Regions from separate parts of the Paenibacillus sp. TY11 genome, predicted to be linked through region 2. Evidence: riboswitches for the same ligand, from Rfam matches in the RefSeq annotation. Region 2 holds a riboswitch; each other region holds the start of a gene.

Region 1 (5,940 bases), on a different contig from region 2:
GCATTTAGGCTGGGCTTCAGCACGTCTGGATGATGTCGCTAACTACATACCGGCACGCCTGACAGCGGCAATGCTTGTGGTAGCGGCGTGGATGTACAAGCGAGATGCTGCAAGAAGCTGGCGCACAGTCAAGCGAGACGCTCGTCTGCACCCAAGCCCGAACAGTGGCTTCCCGGAATCGGCTGTTGCTGGTGCACTGGGGATTCGTCTTGGAGGCTATAATGTGTATCATGGCGTGCGCTCCTTTCGTGCATACATGGGCGATTGGATACGACCGCTAGAGTCGAAAGATATACGGCATACGATCCAGCTGATGTTCGCCGTGTCCAGTATGTTTGTAGGATTGTGTTTGTTAGGAGCCGCAGGTTGTTTTGCCTTGGGATGGGTGCGGTGAGGAGTGACACACTGAATAATGATCGAGCAGGAAGTGACATGATCTTGAAACAAGATATAGCAGCAAAAAGGACAGTAGAATACGCACAAAGTCCGAACTCACAGGAGGATAAGGTGCCGTATGATGCTAAAGAAGATCTGCAGTGGGACATGGAGCTTGTGTTAGTACGTCATGGCACAACCTTATGGAACAGAGAACGTCGATATCTGGGACACTCCGACTTGGGTTTGCTATCAGGAGCAGAGCAGGAATTAAAGCCTTTGCAGGAAAAATTGCAGGGGCAGTCCTTTGCTCGAATCTATTGCAGCGACTTGATGCGATGTCGCCAGACCTTGCAGATCATTTTGCCAAAATCAGAGTTGACGTCTGGACGTTCCCTATCTGCTATGCCTCCTATTATGGAACCACGTCTGCGAGAGCTTCATTTTGGCGAGTGGGATGGAAAAACGTATGACATGCTTAAGGATGTGGAGTTGTATCGCGCTTGGATTGATGAGCCGCAACGGATCACCCCTCCTGGAGGAGAGCCTTGGGCAGATTTTGTGAATCGTCTGCGCGAATTTCTTGACTCTCTGTATGAGTGGCGAATTGCTATGGAAGTTCAACCCATGGATTTGACTGCTGCGCCGCCCTCTGTTTTGGTCGTTACGCATGGTGGCGTAATTCGTCAATTGGCTTGCATGCTGATACCGGGCCATGATTTTTGGAGCCTGAATCCGAAGCCGGGAGAAGCATTTAGGATTCAGTTGAGGTTGGCAGGACCGCACAATTACATTGCGAAAATGCTTCCTCATTAGGTTAGACACCAGCGGATAAAGAGGCTGTTTGGGTTGTAAGCCGCCTCATTTTAACCTATAATCATCAAGTAAAAGAACGGCTTGACTACCACTACATCAAATATCCAGCAGACGAGGTCGGCGCAGTGTGATGAAACCGTTGGTTCCCTTCACTGCGCTGTTAAAAGGGAAGTCGGTGTGAGTCCGGCGCGGTCCCGCCACTGTAAATGGAAACATGCCCGTTAGTCCTGCTTTATGTGCCACCAAGCATATGAAAGAGTTTTAGGACCTGCATCTTACCATAAGTCAGGATACCTGCCCGTCCGCCTGTCACCATAATCCTTCGAGGAAAGGATGACGTGTTCGCAGTGACTGTCCATGCGGGAAGAAGCTGCCGCCTGCGCACGATCTGCGCTAACGTGACCCCTGTGTCCTGATATGAGGATGCGGGGGTTTTTTGATAGGAAAAGAAGGCTGGGTTAGAAGATATCGGATGATGTTCAAGTGACGCTCTTAACGATTTTTTTATGAAGGGGTGCTAATCATGGCAGGAAAAAAAATAAAGGTTTGGACAACAGGTCTATTGGCTCTGATTTTGGCAGTTGTGCTGAGTGCATGTGGCGCTAATGGAAAGAATGCTGAAAATAAAGAGGGGCAGGCTTCTTCCCAGCAACCGGGACAGACAGTAACCGCACAAGAGCCTCCAGGCAAAACGGTTTACCCGCTAACGGTTAAGGATGCCACAGGACAGGAATTTACATTCAAAAAAGCACCGGATAAAATCGTTTCCGTCTCCCCGGCAGAAACCGAGGCGCTGTTCGCTATCGGGCTGGATAAGGAAATTGTCGGCGTCTCCGACTACTCTGATTATCCGGAAGCAGCTACGAAAAAGCCAAAAGTGGGCGGTATTATGAAACCGAACGAAGAGGCGATCATTGCTGCAAACCCGGAAGTCGTTTTTGCAGGGATCTCACTTAGTGAACAGGCTACGACCAAGCTGCGTGATATGGGAATTATGATTTTTAAAACGGAACCGAAAACGATCGAAGATGTCATAGCTAACATCGAATTGTATGGGAAAATCACCGATCATCAGAAAGAAGCGAGAGCGGTGACTGACAAGATGAGAGCAGATGTAGCGGAAGTGAAAGAAGGAATTAAAAATATCGGTAAAGGGCAGAAGCTGCGGGTATACGTCGAGTTTTCACCAGGCTGGACGGTTGGTAAAGGCGAGTTTATGGACGAGCTGATTACGTTGGCGGGCGGCGAAAATGTAGGTGCCACGCAGAAGGGGTGGTACCAAATTAGTGAGGAAAATATTATTGCTGCGAACCCTGACGTGATTTTGTACAGCAAAAGTGTCAAGGACGACAAAACTGGTCAAACACTCGGCGAAATCATTAAAGCTCGCAGTGGATGGGATCAAATATCGGCTGTTCGCCACAACCGGGTGTTTGCCGTGGATGATAATTTGATCAGTCGTCCGGGTCCACGCGTAACGGAAGGTCTCAAGGAAGTGGCCAAGGGCGTTTATCCTGAAATTTTCAAATGAATCGTAAACTGATCGGCTTTGGAGGGACAGGTCTTGTCCTGCTGTTGCTGACGCTGCTACTCTGTCTTGGCATCGGCTCGGCCAAGCTTCCGGTCAGCCAGATCACGGGCATTCTGGTTAACCACCTTCCGTGGTTAGGCGATACGTTTACACCGGATTGGAATACATCCTCAGAGCAGATTATTTTGAAGGTCAGATTGCCACGAGTGTTACTGGGAATGTTGGTAGGCGCAGCGCTGGCGCTGGCGGGAGCCGGATTTCAGGGTGTGCTGCGCAATCCTTTGGCTGATCCATATACACTGGGGGTATCCTCAGGTGCTTCGGTAGGAGCGGCGGTGCTGATTTATTGGGGCCTTCAATTTTCATTTGTTGGCATATGGACGCTGCCGCTAGTGGCGTTTACGACCGGAATGCTGACGCTGTGGATGGTGCTGACACTGGCACGGGAAGGTGGGAAAATTCCGACACAAAGTCTCATTTTGTCGGGTGTGGTGATGCAATCTTTTCTGGGAGCGGTTGTTTCTTTTCTGACAGCCATGTCGAAGGAGACGGTCAATGAAATATTGTATTGGACGATGGGAAGTCTTAGTCTGCGTGGTTGGTCATATACAGGAATCCTTTTACCTTACGTGGTCATAGGGCTGGTGTTTTTATGGAACCGGGCACGGGTGCTGAATATTCTGGCTTTGGGTGAACGTCAGGCGGCTCACATGGGAGTTCATGTAGATGCGACGAAGCTATCCGTTCTGATCATATCCACGCTACTGACAGCTGCCGCTGTCTCGGTATGTGGAGTGATTGGCTTTGTGGGACTCGTTGTACCGCATATCATCCGTCTGGTGACAGGTCCTGATTACCGGATGATTGTTCCGTTATCTGCGCTCGGTGGAGCTATTTTTATGGCTTGGGCAGATACGGCGGCTCGCACGTTGTTAGCCCCAACGGAAATTCCTCTGGGCGTGATGACGGCCTTTGTTGGAGCACCGTTCTTCGCATATCTCCTGTACCGGAACAAGAAGCTGCGCAGGGGGGAACTGCTGTGACCGAACAAAGTGAATCACAGAAGGTGCGTAATCGGGCATTGGAGGTAGTGGGCCTGACCCGTGCCTATGGAGAGTTCCATGCGCTGAAGAATATAAGCTGGAGCGTAGACGAAGGAGCTTGGTGGGGAATCATTGGTCCGAACGGGAGTGGAAAATCGACCTTGCTGCATTTGCTTTCCGGTGTAGATCAGCCAACTTCGGGCAACGTTCATATCTATGGCAAAAGAGTCGGTAGCTACAGCAGAAAAGAGCTTTCCCGACTTGTAGCCGTACTCCAACAGGAAGGGCTTCCTCCCGTGGGATACACCGTCAGGGAAGTCGTAGAAATGGGACGTTTTCCTCATCAGGACTGGTTAGGCAGGGAAAAGGGTGTTGATGTGGAGGCGATCACGGATCGCGTGCTAGAGCGATTGGGTCTTACCTCACTGGCGGACAGAGCATTGGACCGCTTGAGCGGGGGACAGCGACAGCGTGTAGCTTTGGCAAAGGTGATGGTGCAGGAGCCACAGTTATTGCTGCTGGACGAGCCTACGACCTATTTGGATTTGCGCTATCAGCTTGAATTTATGGAACTGCTGGCAGAATGGCGCCAAGAAACGGGTGTGACGATCATTGCTGTCCTGCATGACCTTAATTTAACGGCCCAGTTTTGTGACGATTTGCTCGTACTCAAGGATGGAATGGTTGAAGGATTGGGAGCTTCATCGAAGTTATTAACTGAGGATCGGATTCGACGTGTATACGGTGTTGAGCCAGTGATGCTTCCGCATCCCGATAGCGGCGTACCGCAGCTCTTGCTGCGCAGGAGCGCTCCGGATACAGCTGATCAATAGGAGATTGTGAAACATATTATAAAAAAGAGCAGGGAGTGGAAGGTATGAACGACAAGCTGCGTCAGCTGATCGATAGCATTGCCCAGCCGGATGGAGCGGCGGCCTCGGCAGCTTCAGCACATTTGGACCAATTAACGAAGCCACCGGGAAGTCTGGGAAAGTTGGAGAGTTTGGCCATTCAGCTAGCAGGAATAACAGGAGTGGACAAGCCTGAATTTGATCGTAAAACGGTTATGGTCATGGCTGCGGATCACGGGGTGTGTGAAGAGGGAGTCAGCGCCTTTCCGGCTGAGGTTACGCAGCAAATGCTGTATAACATGTTGTCAGGTGGCGCGGCAATTAATGTGCTGGCACGTCATGCGGGCGCAGATGTCAAGGTGGTAGATGTTGGCGTGAATGCGGATGTCGCTCACGCGAATCTGGTGGACCGTAAGGTGCGCATGGGTACTTCGAATATAGCTAAAGGGCCAGCGATGCTGCGTACGGAAGCGGAACAGGCGGTTTTGGCCGGAGCTGAAGCCGTAGCAGAAGCGGTCAAAGGTGGCACACGGCTATTCGTTACCGGAGAGCTGGGCATCGGGAATACGACAGCCAGCGCTGCGGTCGTATGTGCTCTTACCGGGCTAGAGCCGGAAGTTATCGTAGGCCGGGGGACGGGTGTAGATATGGCGGGGCTTACCCGTAAAATATCGGTTGTCTGCCGCGCATTGGAGGTGAACCAGCCAGATGCAAATGATGCGCTCGACGTGCTCACTAAGGTTGGCGGTCTGGAGATTGCCGCCTTGGCAGGCGTCATCCTCGGCGCAGCCGCACATCGCTGTCCAGTTGTGCTGGACGGCTTTATTTCAGGCGCAGCTGCCCTCGCAGCGCGTGCACTTGCGCCTGCAAGCGCTGCGTACATGCTTGCTTCGCACGCTTCGGACGAGCGCGGACACGCGGCGGTGCTCCGCCAGCTCAAGCTGGAGCCCATGCTTCATTTGGACATGCGGCTCGGGGAGGGCACAGGCGGTGCGCTTAGCTTGCACCTGATTGATGCGGCGTGCCGCATTATGCGCGAAATGGCGACCTTTGCCGATGCAGGCGTATCGGACGGTCAGGGAGCCGCGCAGCGATGAAAGCGCTCGTGACCGGCGGGGCACGCAGCGGGAAAAGCGACTTTGCCGAGCGATTATGCATGTCGCGCGCGCCTGGCGCCTGCTACATTGCAACGGCGCAAGCCTATGACATGGAGATGAAGGAGCGCATCGCCCTTCATCGGGTCCAGCGCGAGTCTGCCGGGTACGACTGGCAGACGCTGGAGGAAGCGCAGGCGCTGCCTGAGCTGCTGCGACGGCTTGGCGGT
Region 2 (5,940 bases):
CTTTTTATTCATATTGTTAGTAAGCTCCCCTCAGGGTAGTCTGATTCCATTTCCAGTATCGCACTGTGCCCTTTACCATAAGGGATAGGAGATAACGTACCCCAGGCAACAGTAATAGGCCAATACCCGTCAACGTGATGGAAAAAAAGAATTTGGCCGGGTAAAAGGTGCTGTTTAGCTCATAATCGGTAACAGCGAGAAGGGGGGCTGCAATGAAGCTGACCGCTACTGCGGCCAATGAAGCCCATACCGCCCATAGGGTGGCCATAATCGGGATGGAGATCAACAAATTGAGAAACATCAGCCCTAAGAAAGTAAAAAGATTGCGTGCGAAGCTTCCCTGGCGAAGCGGAGGAGAAGAAGCGTTCCAGACTGCATTGGGATCATCTAACGCTTCTCGGGCAATATCCTCTGGATTACCCAGCTCAATGGCAATCTCACTTTCGCTTTTTCCATTTACCAACCCATAGTCAAAATGCTGGCTCAAATCACTAAGCAGCTCATTGCGTACCTCTGCAGGGAGAGGAGAAAGACGCTGCTCCACCTCTGTAAGAAACTGTTTTCTATTCATCGGGATTTCCTTCCTCCAGTAGGCTTGCGACATGATGGACAAAATCATTCCATTCCCGTGTAAGTATTTTTGTATAATGGCTGCCTGTATCGGTCAGGCGATAATATTTGCGGGGAGGACCCTCGGTCGATTCCTGTAAATAAGTTGTGCAGTATCCCTCTGATACCAGACGGCGAAGCAGCGGATATAGGGCTCCCTCGGCTACTTCAATATGACGTGAGACGGCTTGAGCCAACTCATAGCCATAACGGTCTCTGCGTCCAATTAGAACTAGAACGCACAGTTCAAGTACCCCTTTCTTGAATTGGATGTTCACATTCACGAGCGGTGCTCCCTTCCTGGTTGTAATCAATGATTCATAGGTGTCGTTCGGATTAAGGGGAAGAAACGTGTGTTTGTGCATAATTTGTCACGGGTACTAATTATAGAACAGTAGTCAGGTATAATTTAACATCATGTACTGATTAATGCAAGGTACTAAATTTTTAATAATAAAATTTTCGTGCCAAAATGGGGTGGTTTTCTTGGTTGAGGACTTCAATGAATAGCGAATGTTGTAGAATAAAGTAGTTTTATTTGGAAATATATCGAATTCTGGATGAATGTACAAATGGGATGTTGCTTTAATTTCATTCATTAAAATGATAGATTGTAAAGTATTCAATAGGGTTAAAGATTACATTTTATGAAGAGGTGGCAAAGGATGGACTGGAAACACTGGTATATGGAATTGGAGCAGGATGATGAGACTTGGGATGTATCGGAGGAGATCATTCTGCGTGGTGTGGTGCCTCTCTTTTTTTGCGGACAGCAGTCAGAAGTAGAAGTCGAATTTATCGTGGGAGCCGACTCCGAAGAACAGGCACAGGCTATAGAAGAACCTACAGAGCTGCAGAAAAAGACATGGGAGCAGTATATGGCTTATTCGCCGGCTATCCATCCTCAAGTGTTAGAGTCCATACACCATCATTATGTTGGCATAGTGGAAAAGTACCGGAATGCTTACAGCTCATGGGGAGAAGACCCGGATGAATATGCGCCTTATGTGGAGCAACCGGAACAATTGCTCGATCGATTACAACTCGTGTCTATACTGATATCCGACTCATCGGAAAAGGATGAACTATATTTGAATTTTAGTTGTTCCTGGGATCGAGAACATGGCTTAGGCGTACATATGAAACAGATGAAAATGGAGCATATTCAAGGCGCGTATACATTATATGACCTGGAATAAATCCCCCTCCCGTCTTTTAGCAGAAAGGACGGAAAGGGAATAGGATATTGTGAAAATGCTGGCGCGATTCGATACGATTAAAAATCAGTTGGATACAGCCAGCGCATCTCGGGCTGCTTGAGCCGCCTGTACCATTTGCCGTAACGCGGCGACAGATTCCTCCTTGGTGCGGGTTTTCAGACCACAATCCGGATTAACCCAGAACAAATCTGATGGTAGTACGCGCAGGGCACGCTGGATCATACTTAGCATTTCTGATACATCGGGAATGCGCGGGCTGTGGATATCGTACACGCCCAGACCGATGCCTTTGTCGTATACCTGATCCTCAAAGCTGACAATCAGTTCTCCGTGGCTTCGCGAGGTTTCAATAGAAATAACGTCGGCATCCATGTCTGAAATGGACTGGATCATATCTTGAAATTCGGAATAGCACATGTGCGTATGGATTTGGGTCGCAGGCTCAACGGTGGCCGTGGTCACAAGGAAGGCTTGAACGGCCCAATCCAGATAGGCTTGCTGCTGTTCTTTTTTCAACGGAAGCCCTTCGCGAATTGCGGGTTCATCGACCTGAATCATGCCGATGCCCGCTTGTTCCAGTGCCTCTACCTCTGCCCGTAATGCCAGAGCCAACTGTAAAGCAACTTGACTGCGTGGAATATCATTACGTTCGAAAGACCAGTTCAAAATGGTCACAGGGCCTGTAAGCATTCCTTTAACCGGCTTGGAGGTTAACGATTGGGCGAATGCCGTTTCTTCCACAGTCATGGGCTGATCGAACGATACGTCTCCGTATATAATCGGTGGTTTAACACAGCGGGAGCCATAGGACTGCACCCATCCGTTTTGCGTAAAAGCAAAGCCTTTCAGCTTTTCGCCAAAAAACTCAACCATGTCGGTTCGCTCAAATTCCCCGTGAACAAGCACGTCAATGCCAATGTCCTCTTGAATATCAATCCATTCCTTGATTTGCTGTTGGATGAACGTCCGGTATTGCTCGGCAGACCATTCTCCTTTGCGATAGTGCAGGCGGGCCTTGCGGATCTCGGCGGTTTGCGGGAAGCTACCAATGGTCGTCGTAGGCAGTGGAGGCAACTTCAGCTTATTTTGCTGAATCACACGACGCTCGGCGAAAGGAACGCTGCGTAACAGAGGCTCTTTTGCCAGCAGGTCGGCCAGATCGGCAGATGTCTGTACCCGTGCCGCTGAGCTGTTGAAGCGGGCTACCGCATCTGCACTTTGCTCAAGCTTGGCGAGTGCAGATGGATCGCGCTTGCCAAGTGCTGCCGTCAGGGCGGCGATTTCCTCGAGCTTTTCATCGGCAAAGGCCAGCGCTTGCACCAGCTCCGTGTCCAGCTTGTGCTCTGCTTCCAGACTGACCGGCACATGCAGCAGACTGCATGATGGCTGTACGATAAGCTGTGCGGCAGTTGTCTGTTCCGCCAACTGACCCAGCAGTGCAGCCACAGCGTTCAGGTCGCTGCGCCATATATTGCGCCCGTCAATGATACCAGCGCCCAGCGTTTTCCCCTTAGGGAAGCCATGTTGCAATATATGCTGAAGATTTTCGCCATCATCATACACAAAATCAAGACCCAGCCCCTGTACCGGAAGTGCGGACAGACGCTCATAATGATCCAGGCTGCCAAAGTAGGTTTGCAGCATTATATTTAAGGTGGGTGCAGCTTGGGTCAAAGCTTCATAGGCCTCCTGAATAATGTCCAAATCCTCTGCCGGGAATGAGGTAGTCAGGACAGGCTCATCCACCTGCACCCACTGAACGCCTTCCGCAGCCAGCTCAGACAGGACGCGGGCGTACAGTGGCAGGAAGCTTCGTACGATGGCGGCCAAATCCTTACGATCATAGCCTTTGGACAGGGCAACGAACGAGTAAGGACCGATAATGACGGGTTTACCTTCAATGCCCAGCTCCTGTTTTGCTTCACGATAAGCCTGCAAAGGTTTATTTTCAGTGAGCACCGGGAATGCATTTGCCAATTCGGGGACAATGTAGTGATAATTGGTATTCATCCATTTGGTCATTTCACTGGCGGTAGCTCCCTTTTGTCCACGAGCGATCCCGAAATATACGGACAGAGGGACCGGGCTTGCAGGACGATAGTTGAACCGTTCGGGTACCAGACCGAACATCACGGATGTATCAAGCATGTGATCGTAATAGGAGAAGTCCCCGACAGGAATGCGATCAATTCCCTTGTCACGCTGCTTGCTCAGATGCTCCAACCGTAATCTTTTCATCTCGATCTGCAGTTCGCCTTCGCTAATGCTGCCGCTCCAGAAGCGTTCCAGTGCTTTCTTCCATTCCCGGTTTCCGCCGATACGCGGATATCCCAGATTACTGCTAATCAAGCCGGATAATTCAGGCCATTCGATAATGGACATCTACTTTTCCTCCTAGCGGGTAGCCAGTTTATTTTTACGTACCAAAAAAGGCATTCTGTCCCCAAGGTTAAAAATAAGTAGGGGAAAGAATGCCTCCGTGATTAAAAAATCAAAAAATACGGCGACTGCTCTTAACACCTCCCTATCTTCCGTAGGTACTTGCGATGTTGTTGAAATAGGCAGGTCTCCTGACTTACGGATCATGACTTTCAGCATCCCTTCCCGGTCTGTGGACCAGTGGATGTATGAACAGCTGAAAATTCCCCGTTTACAGTGGCGGGACCGCGCCGGATTTGCACCGGCTTCCCTTTTAAGTCTGATCTGAAAAGAACAGACACCTATCTCCAAGCTATGCAATTAAGGTATGACGAATATTTATGCACTCGTATACTTGTTCATCATCATAAGTGAAACTTACGGGATGCGCAATAGAAACTCAGCGGAATCGATTAATTACACACAAAAAGACAAGTCTTCCCTGTAGGGGGGACTTGTCTTAGATATAGCATCTTACTGAGTAGAACATCGCCTTAAGCCAATGAAACGGTGTAACCTGCCTGAATGCTGGCTTTCACATCTACCAGACGCTGGTTGCGACTGCCCCGGAAGGGTAGAGTCAGATCCTTTTGCTGTTCTACAAAACGACCGTCCACAATCACGTCGCACAAAAGCGCTAGCTCCTGACGCTCCTGATCCGTAAGCAGATCTTCATAGACAAAGCCAGTGTAGGCCCACACGGTTCGGTCGGGACAGGCCGCGCGGAAGTCACGCACAAATTGCGAGCATTCTGCTGCTGAGAAAAACGGGTCTCCCCCGCAGAGAGTCAGTCCGTCCAACAACGGATTATCCATGATGTCACGAATGACTTCTTGTTGTCGTTGCGCTGTGAATGGCTCACCTGCACGGAAGCTCCACGACGCTGGATTAAAGCAGCCGGGACAGGCATGACGGCAACCGCTAATGAACACGACGGTGCGCAGGCCGTATCCTTCGTTCAGAGATTCTGGAATATAGCCGCACAAATTCACTTATGCTTCACCCGGTCGCGAACTTCGGCCTGCTTTGCGGCATTAAAGCGAACGGTATAGTCTCCTGTCAGATATCCAGTTACCCGACGCAAGCGCTGAAAGTGTGTGTGCTCCTCATCTATGCCACATTGGGGACAGCTTGTCCCGATTATCCCTTCATAACCACATTCCGTACAACGATCTACCGGATGGTTGATGGAGAAGTAGCCAATGTTCTGTTGGAGCGCGTACTGAACAATTTTAAGAAACGCTTCAGGGTTATTCCGCGCGTTACCGTCCAGCTCGATGTATGAAATCGCACCAGCGTTACATAGATTATGGAACGGAGCTTCCAAGCTGATTTTACGAGCAGCCGGGAGCGTGTAATACACGGGAATATGAAAAGAATTCGTGTAATATTCTCGATCATTTACCTCAGGAATAATCCCGAAATCGCGTTGATCCAGTAATGTGAACTTACCCGACAGACCTTCGGCAGGCGTAGCGAACAATGTAATGTTTAGATTGTGGTACTCACTCATTCGATCGCAATACACGCGCATGGAAGTGATGATTCGCTGTGCTTCACGGTATACAAAATCATCCTCCCCGTGGTGTTTTCCGTATAGTGCTTTCATGCATTCAGCCAGCCCGATAAACCCGATCGAAAGCGTACCGTGCTTTAGTACGCTTCCCACCTTATCATCTGGCTCCAGTTCTTC
Region 3 (5,940 bases), 250 kb from region 2:
AGCGACCCATGGAGCCAGTAGTCCGAGCAGCACGATCAGGCTAAATAGTGCACCCCCTGCCAGCAAGCCTCCTTTAAAGGAAAGCCGTATCTTTTCCATTTTCAGCTTCCCCCCCTTAACGCAAACGTAGCCTTGGATCTATCGCCGTCTGGACCACATCCACCACACACTGAACACCTACTATTAAAAATGCGGCAAAAATAACATACCCCTGAATCACTGGATAATCCCGCTGCGTAATCGCATCTATAAAATACTTGCCCAACCCCGGCCATGAAAAAATGGTCTCCACGATGACATTACCTGCCAGCATAAATGACAGATTCGTTCCTAACACCGTAATAATAGGCAGAACAGCATGCTTAAATATCTCAAAAAACAGAATATGCATACGGGAAAAGCCTCGCGCCTTCGCTGCTTTCACAAAATTCCGGTCACCCAGCTCCAGCATTTGAGCGCGCAGTACACGAGCTTGCACAGCTCCCAAACCTGCACCAAGGGTCAGCGCTGGAAGCACTAGATGTGTCCAGTCCTCCCTTCCCATGGATGGGAGCCAGCCCAAGTGAACGGAGAATAAATAGATCAACAGGAAACCAAGCCAAAACGAGGGGATCGACGATCCCAGCAGGGCGAAAAGCCTGCCCAGACGATCCAGTGGGCCGCTGGATTTCACCGAGGCAGCCAGCCCCATCCCCAGAGTGAGCACCGTCATGACAGTAAAGCCCGCCGAAGCTAGCTCCACAGTAGCAGGCAGTCTGCTCCACAGTTCGGTTAGCACCGACTCCTTGGATACATACGAGGTGCCCCAATGTCCCGTGAATACATCCCGCAGCCAGTTCACATATTGAATATGAAGCGACTCGTTCAAGCCCAGTTCCTTCCGTAGCGCGGTCAACGCCTCCTCAGAAGCAGGGACATTATGCGCGGTGAGCAGGATGGTAGCAGGGTCACCAGGGGCCAGCCTCATCAGTACAAAAGTCAGCGTGGATACAACGAATACAATGATGACCAGCTGCGCCACACGTTCCAGTACAAAACGAATCATAGGCTACGCAGCTCGTTATTCCGCAATATCGGATTGCGCCGTAATGTAGTAATACTCGATTGGATGCGGCGTAAAGCCCTTCACCCCTTTTTTCACACCAAACACATTGTCAGGATGCACAATGAACGACTGCGGCAAATCCGTATTAATGATATCCAGCGCTTGCAGCGTCGCCGCATTACGCTGCGCTGTATTCTTCGCCAGCTTCAAGCTGTTAAGAATGTTCTCCAGTGGTTTGGATACATAACGGCTTACATTGGCTTCGCTTTTCGAGGAATAAAACATGTCCATAAAATATTGCGGCTCCCCTGTATGAGCCGTCAGCATGCTGTACATAGCAAAATCCCAATCGTTTTTGGTCAACGCCTCGTCGATATTTTCCACCCTGCGAATCTTGACTTGGATTCCCTCTTTCAGCAATTGACTCTGAATGACCTCAGCCATCACGGAGAGCTCCGGGCGCTGAGGGAAAGTCAGCAGCGTAACCTCGAACGGCTTGCCTTGCTTGGTCCATGTGCCTTGGGCGTCCTTCTGCCAGCCATCCTTCGTCAACAACTGCTCCACCGTTCCGTCCAACGCTTTACGCTCAACTTTACCGAAGGGAAGAATGCTTGGGAATGGGCTGCTTGCTTCCGTGCCGAAGCCCCTCATGACGGCGCTCACAATGGATGTGCGTGGAATCAGGCTGTTCACCACCTTACGGTTGGCTGCATCCTTGAATACAGGCGATTCCATGTTGTACACGATCATATGGGTGCGCAAGGAAGGAGCCGATAGCACTTGTAGCTTGTCGTCCCTTTTCAGTACCTCCGCGTTATCTACCGGAATATCCGTCGCTACATCGACCTCGCCGGATTGCAGCGCCATCAGGCGTGAATTACCATCCGTAATGAACTTCATCGTCGCTTCAGCCAGCCGCGCCTTCTCGCCCCAATATCCGTCGTAACGCTCTACGACCAAGGATTGATCCTTGTTGAATGCTTTGATTTTAAAAGCACCTGTCATCGCAGGATAGCTCTGCTCATCTTGCATAGCTGCCACATCCAGCACAATCGTCGACGGATCAGCCAGATTGGACACCAGCGCCGCATTCGGCTGGTTTGTCGTGATTTTCAGCGCCAGCGGGCCGCTTACATCAATGGACTTCACATTCAGTAAATCCTTCGCCAGGTGGCTTTCCTCGATAGAGCGCAGCAAAGACGCTTTTACGCTTGCTGCATCCATACTCTTTCCATCATGAAAAGTGACCTTATCCTGCAAGCTGAACGTCCAAACCGTAGGACTGTCCTGCTTCCACTCCTTCGCCAGCCAAGCCACAGGCTCCAGCTTTTCATTCAAACGGACTAGTGTCTCACCTGCACCAGATCGCATGACATCCCAGCTATTGTCTCCGTGCGGGTCAACGCCCGACGGTTTCCACGTATACGCCATCACCAGCTTTTTATCTGCTGCTGTCTGTTGTGCGGGCGTGTTTTCGCCCTTGCCGGAGCTCTCCGCCGTCTTATTGGTTGTGGCACATCCCGAAAGAGCCATAACCGCCATCAGCAGCATCACTCCTGTACATATGAACCATGAACGCCTATTACGATTGCTTATCATTCCAATGAATCCCCCTCTAACTTGTAAAATCATATAAACCTAATGCGAAACGCGAAAAAAGCATTCCGGACCACTTGATCAGCAGTCAGAAATGCTTTCATTATAAAATGCCAAAACTCACCTCGAAGCCAACTCAAAAAAACATAGAAGGGATCGGATCGGTTTCAGACATTCTGTATGCAGCACGCCTAACCACCTCCCCAGCATCCCGTGGGTCTGACAGTGATGTTAAAACAGGCAGGTCTCCTGACTCCAGGCGTATCTTTCAGGCCTTCCCGGTTCTTCACAGTTCCAGTGGCCGTTCTGAAAGCTCCAGCAGTACCCTGCTGATGTCTGTATACAGTGGCGGGTCCGTGTCGGAATCTACCGAACTTCCCTTTTAAGTGAACACGCTTAATAACCATCTACATAGTCTCAACAAAACCCCGTATATAGAGTAGTCCGGCTCACACCTGTTTTCTTCCTTTATTCCTTTTGATTACGATCTTATTTTGTTGCTACTGGCTTGTCAACAAATGCTGCGAAATAATTTAAATTTGAACGATAGGGTAAGAAACAAGACATAACCTTCAATTGCATGCACGCAATTGGAGATTATGTCTTTACGTTGCGTGCACGTAATTGAAGTGTTAAAATTAGGTATAGAGATACCATCGTGTCCGTATACTAAAAGGAGCCTTCGCCGCGCCAACGGCAAAGACTCTTAGGACTTGAAAGGCTGTGGATCACCACGGCGCGCTAAATACTTAGCTAAACCCACCGTTAGGCGCCTAACCTAATTACGCGGTGGGTTTTCGTTTGTCCCGAAATTTCCGACGCAGCCAGCGATAAAGTTTACGAATACTAAACACCAGGCTTAGTAACGTAACCATCCAACGCAACACATCGTAGCACGACACAAGGTTGACCATCGGCTTCACCCCCTTTCGGGAAGCTGCACCGTGGTCCGAAAACATCCACCACTATTCAAAATCCATAAGGTAGATTATACCATGGCCTCGCTTACGACTCTGGCAAATTCTTCTAGTACATAAACCAACTAAGAGTTAACTTTAGCGCCAATGCGCAGTCGGATACTAATAAATTTCTCATCTCAGAAAGGATGTATTCCTTTTGAAAACAGCGTTTTATCAATAACTTCATGCTGCTTAATAAATAACCAGTTCTGGATAACTCCATGTCAAAAAGCCGGAAAAGAGGCATACAACCGCTCTCCGGCTCTCTTTACCTATTCCTAATCATCAAACCTTCTGCGGAACCTCCTGAACCGTCACGCTTTTGACCGATTCGCCTTGTTTTCTCGTCAAAACGATGTTCAAGACAATCGCTGTAAGCGAACCTGAAACGATGCCATTTTGCAGCAGCATTTTGGCAAAGCTCGGCAGCTGGTCGAACATTTGTGGCAGAACAGCAGAGCCTAGGCCCACGGCAATGCTGCATGCTGCGATCAGCAGATTGCTTTCCTTCCGTAGATCCACTTCTGACAAAATGGACATGCCTGATGCAGCGACCGAGCCGAACATGACGATCATTGCCCCACCCAGCACGGCGTTAGGAATCACTGTCGTTAAGGCAGCCAGCTTAGGCAGCAAACCAAGAACAACCATGATACCACCCGCAGCAAAAATAACGTTACGCGATTTGACGCGTGTGAGTGAGATCAGACCGACATTTTGCGAGAAGGCAGTGTAAGGAAACGCATTAAAAATACCCCCAAGCATAATCGCAAGTCCTTCGGAACGCAAACCATTGACGATCTGCTTCTGCTCCACCTTCTGATCAATCGCCTTGCCTACTGCCAGATAAACGCCCGTAGACTCAACCATGCTGACAATATTCACGATAATCATCGTACATACTGCCATAATGCTAAACTCAGGCTTACCAAAGTAAAACGGCTGCGCAATACTCACCCATGACGCATCTGCCACTGGAGCAAAATGCACCATTCCCATCGCATAAGCAACCACCGTACCTGCAAACAGACCAATGAGCACGGAAATTGAGCGTAAAAAGCCCTTTGCCAACCGATTCACAAGCAGGATAACCAGTAGTGTAACTAATGCCAGCAGCAAATTACGTGGCTGTCCAAAATCCGCACTGCCCTGGCCCCCTGCTACATTGTTCATTGCCACCGGAATGAGGGATAGACCGATAATCGTAACGACTGAGCCTGTAACCACCGTTGGGAAAAAGCGTAACAGCTTGCCATACAACGGTGCCGCAAGCACTACGAATATACCGGACAAAATGATGGCACCGTACGCGGTCGCCAAATTTGAGGTCGAAGCAATCGCGATAATGGGTCCTACTGCCGTAAACGTACAACCTAAAATGACAGGCAGTCTGCTACCGAAAAAACGTGTGCCCATAATCTGCAATAACGTAGCAATCCCGCAAGTGAACAGATCGGCAGCCACCAGATAGGCCATCTGAGCTGGCGTCAGGTGCAATGCTCCCCCTACAATTAGAGGTACAGCAATCGCTCCGGCGTACATCGCCATGACATGCTGGAATCCCAGTGCGAATAACTTTTGTTTACTTAACATCCCACATTCTCCTTAACGGAAGGAATCACCGCACCCGCTTCTTCTATAAAATGAACCTCGCCCGGTGCCATGGAAGCGATACGCGCAAGAGAGCGTACGGCAATGTTTCTTTGCTCCAACAGTCCACGGCCTTCCTGAAAGCTCTTCTCGATCACGCAGCCAACCCCGGCCAGCTCCGCTCCTGCTTCCTTTACAATATCCGTAAGTCCGACCAATGCTGCGCCAGTAGCCAGAAAATCATCTACGATCAGCACATGGTCGCTGGCATCGAGATATTTTTGGGAAATGCTTACCTGATAGGTTTCCTGCCGAGTGAACGAATGAACCTCAGCGAAGTATACCTGCTCATTCAGCGTGATCGCCTTCTTTTTCTTTGCATAAATGAACGGGACCCCCAAGGCAATAGCAGTAGCCATGGCAAATTGAATACCACTGGCTTCAATTGTAAGCACCTTGGTAATGGGGGCACTGCCGAAAAGGCGTGCGAACTCCTTACCAATCTCCAATGCTAATGCTGTATCTACCTGATGATTCAAAAATGAATCTACCTTTAATACGGTGTCGGATAAAATCTGTCCCTCTTGACGAATACGTTCCTCCAAAGCTTTCATTATGCGAATATCGCTCCTTCTGTACTTTAAAATAGAATAAAACCTGCCAAAACCAAAAAAGGACAGGCTCCCTTGAGTAGTTTCTCAAGTGAAGCCTGTCCTTGGGGTTGTAATCCCTGACGGATTGGCGCACAAA

Evidence for each region. Region 2 has a riboswitch for cobalamin ahead of metE (5-methyltetrahydropteroyltriglutamate--homocysteine S-methyltransferase). Riboswitches for the same ligand answer to the same signal wherever they lie in the genome.
Region 1: another riboswitch for cobalamin. It lies ahead of AC6EJC_RS10640 (ABC transporter substrate-binding protein); the one in region 2 lies ahead of metE (5-methyltetrahydropteroyltriglutamate--homocysteine S-methyltransferase).
Region 3: another riboswitch for cobalamin. It lies ahead of AC6EJC_RS01170 (ABC transporter substrate-binding protein); the one in region 2 lies ahead of metE (5-methyltetrahydropteroyltriglutamate--homocysteine S-methyltransferase).

The regions. Positions count from the first base shown of each region.
Region 1 is NZ_JCBAIQ010000008.1:45,867-51,806, forward strand. Features, by position in the region: gene cbiB (adenosylcobinamide-phosphate synthase CbiB) at 1-394, shown strand, start outside; gene AC6EJC_RS10635 (histidine phosphatase family protein) at 433-1,191, shown strand; cobalamin riboswitch at 1,320-1,507, shown strand; gene AC6EJC_RS10640 (ABC transporter substrate-binding protein) at 1,715-2,722, shown strand; gene AC6EJC_RS10645 (FecCD family ABC transporter permease) at 2,719-3,765, shown strand; gene AC6EJC_RS10650 (ABC transporter ATP-binding protein) at 3,762-4,598, shown strand; gene cobT (nicotinate-nucleotide--dimethylbenzimidazole phosphoribosyltransferase) at 4,643-5,713, shown strand; gene cobU (bifunctional adenosylcobinamide kinase/adenosylcobinamide-phosphate guanylyltransferase) at 5,710-5,940, shown strand, end outside.
Region 2 is NZ_JCBAIQ010000001.1:29,649-35,588, reverse strand. Features, by position in the region: gene AC6EJC_RS00175 (DUF4097 family beta strand repeat-containing protein) at 1-12, opposite strand, end outside; gene AC6EJC_RS00170 (DUF1700 domain-containing protein) at 17-571, opposite strand; gene AC6EJC_RS00165 (PadR family transcriptional regulator) at 564-893, opposite strand; gene AC6EJC_RS00160 (DUF6985 domain-containing protein) at 1,275-1,808, shown strand; gene metE (5-methyltetrahydropteroyltriglutamate--homocysteine S-methyltransferase) at 1,893-4,211, opposite strand; cobalamin riboswitch at 4,373-4,568, opposite strand; gene nrdG (anaerobic ribonucleoside-triphosphate reductase activating protein) at 4,742-5,239, opposite strand; gene AC6EJC_RS00145 (anaerobic ribonucleoside triphosphate reductase) at 5,236-5,940, opposite strand, start outside.
Region 3 is NZ_JCBAIQ010000001.1:275,387-281,326, forward strand. Features, by position in the region: gene AC6EJC_RS01160 (ABC transporter permease) at 1-99, opposite strand, end outside; gene nikB (nickel ABC transporter permease) at 116-1,045, opposite strand; gene AC6EJC_RS01170 (ABC transporter substrate-binding protein) at 1,061-2,644, opposite strand; cobalamin riboswitch at 2,864-3,067, opposite strand; gene AC6EJC_RS01175 (nucleobase:cation symporter-2 family protein) at 3,886-5,193, opposite strand; gene AC6EJC_RS01180 (xanthine phosphoribosyltransferase) at 5,187-5,804, opposite strand.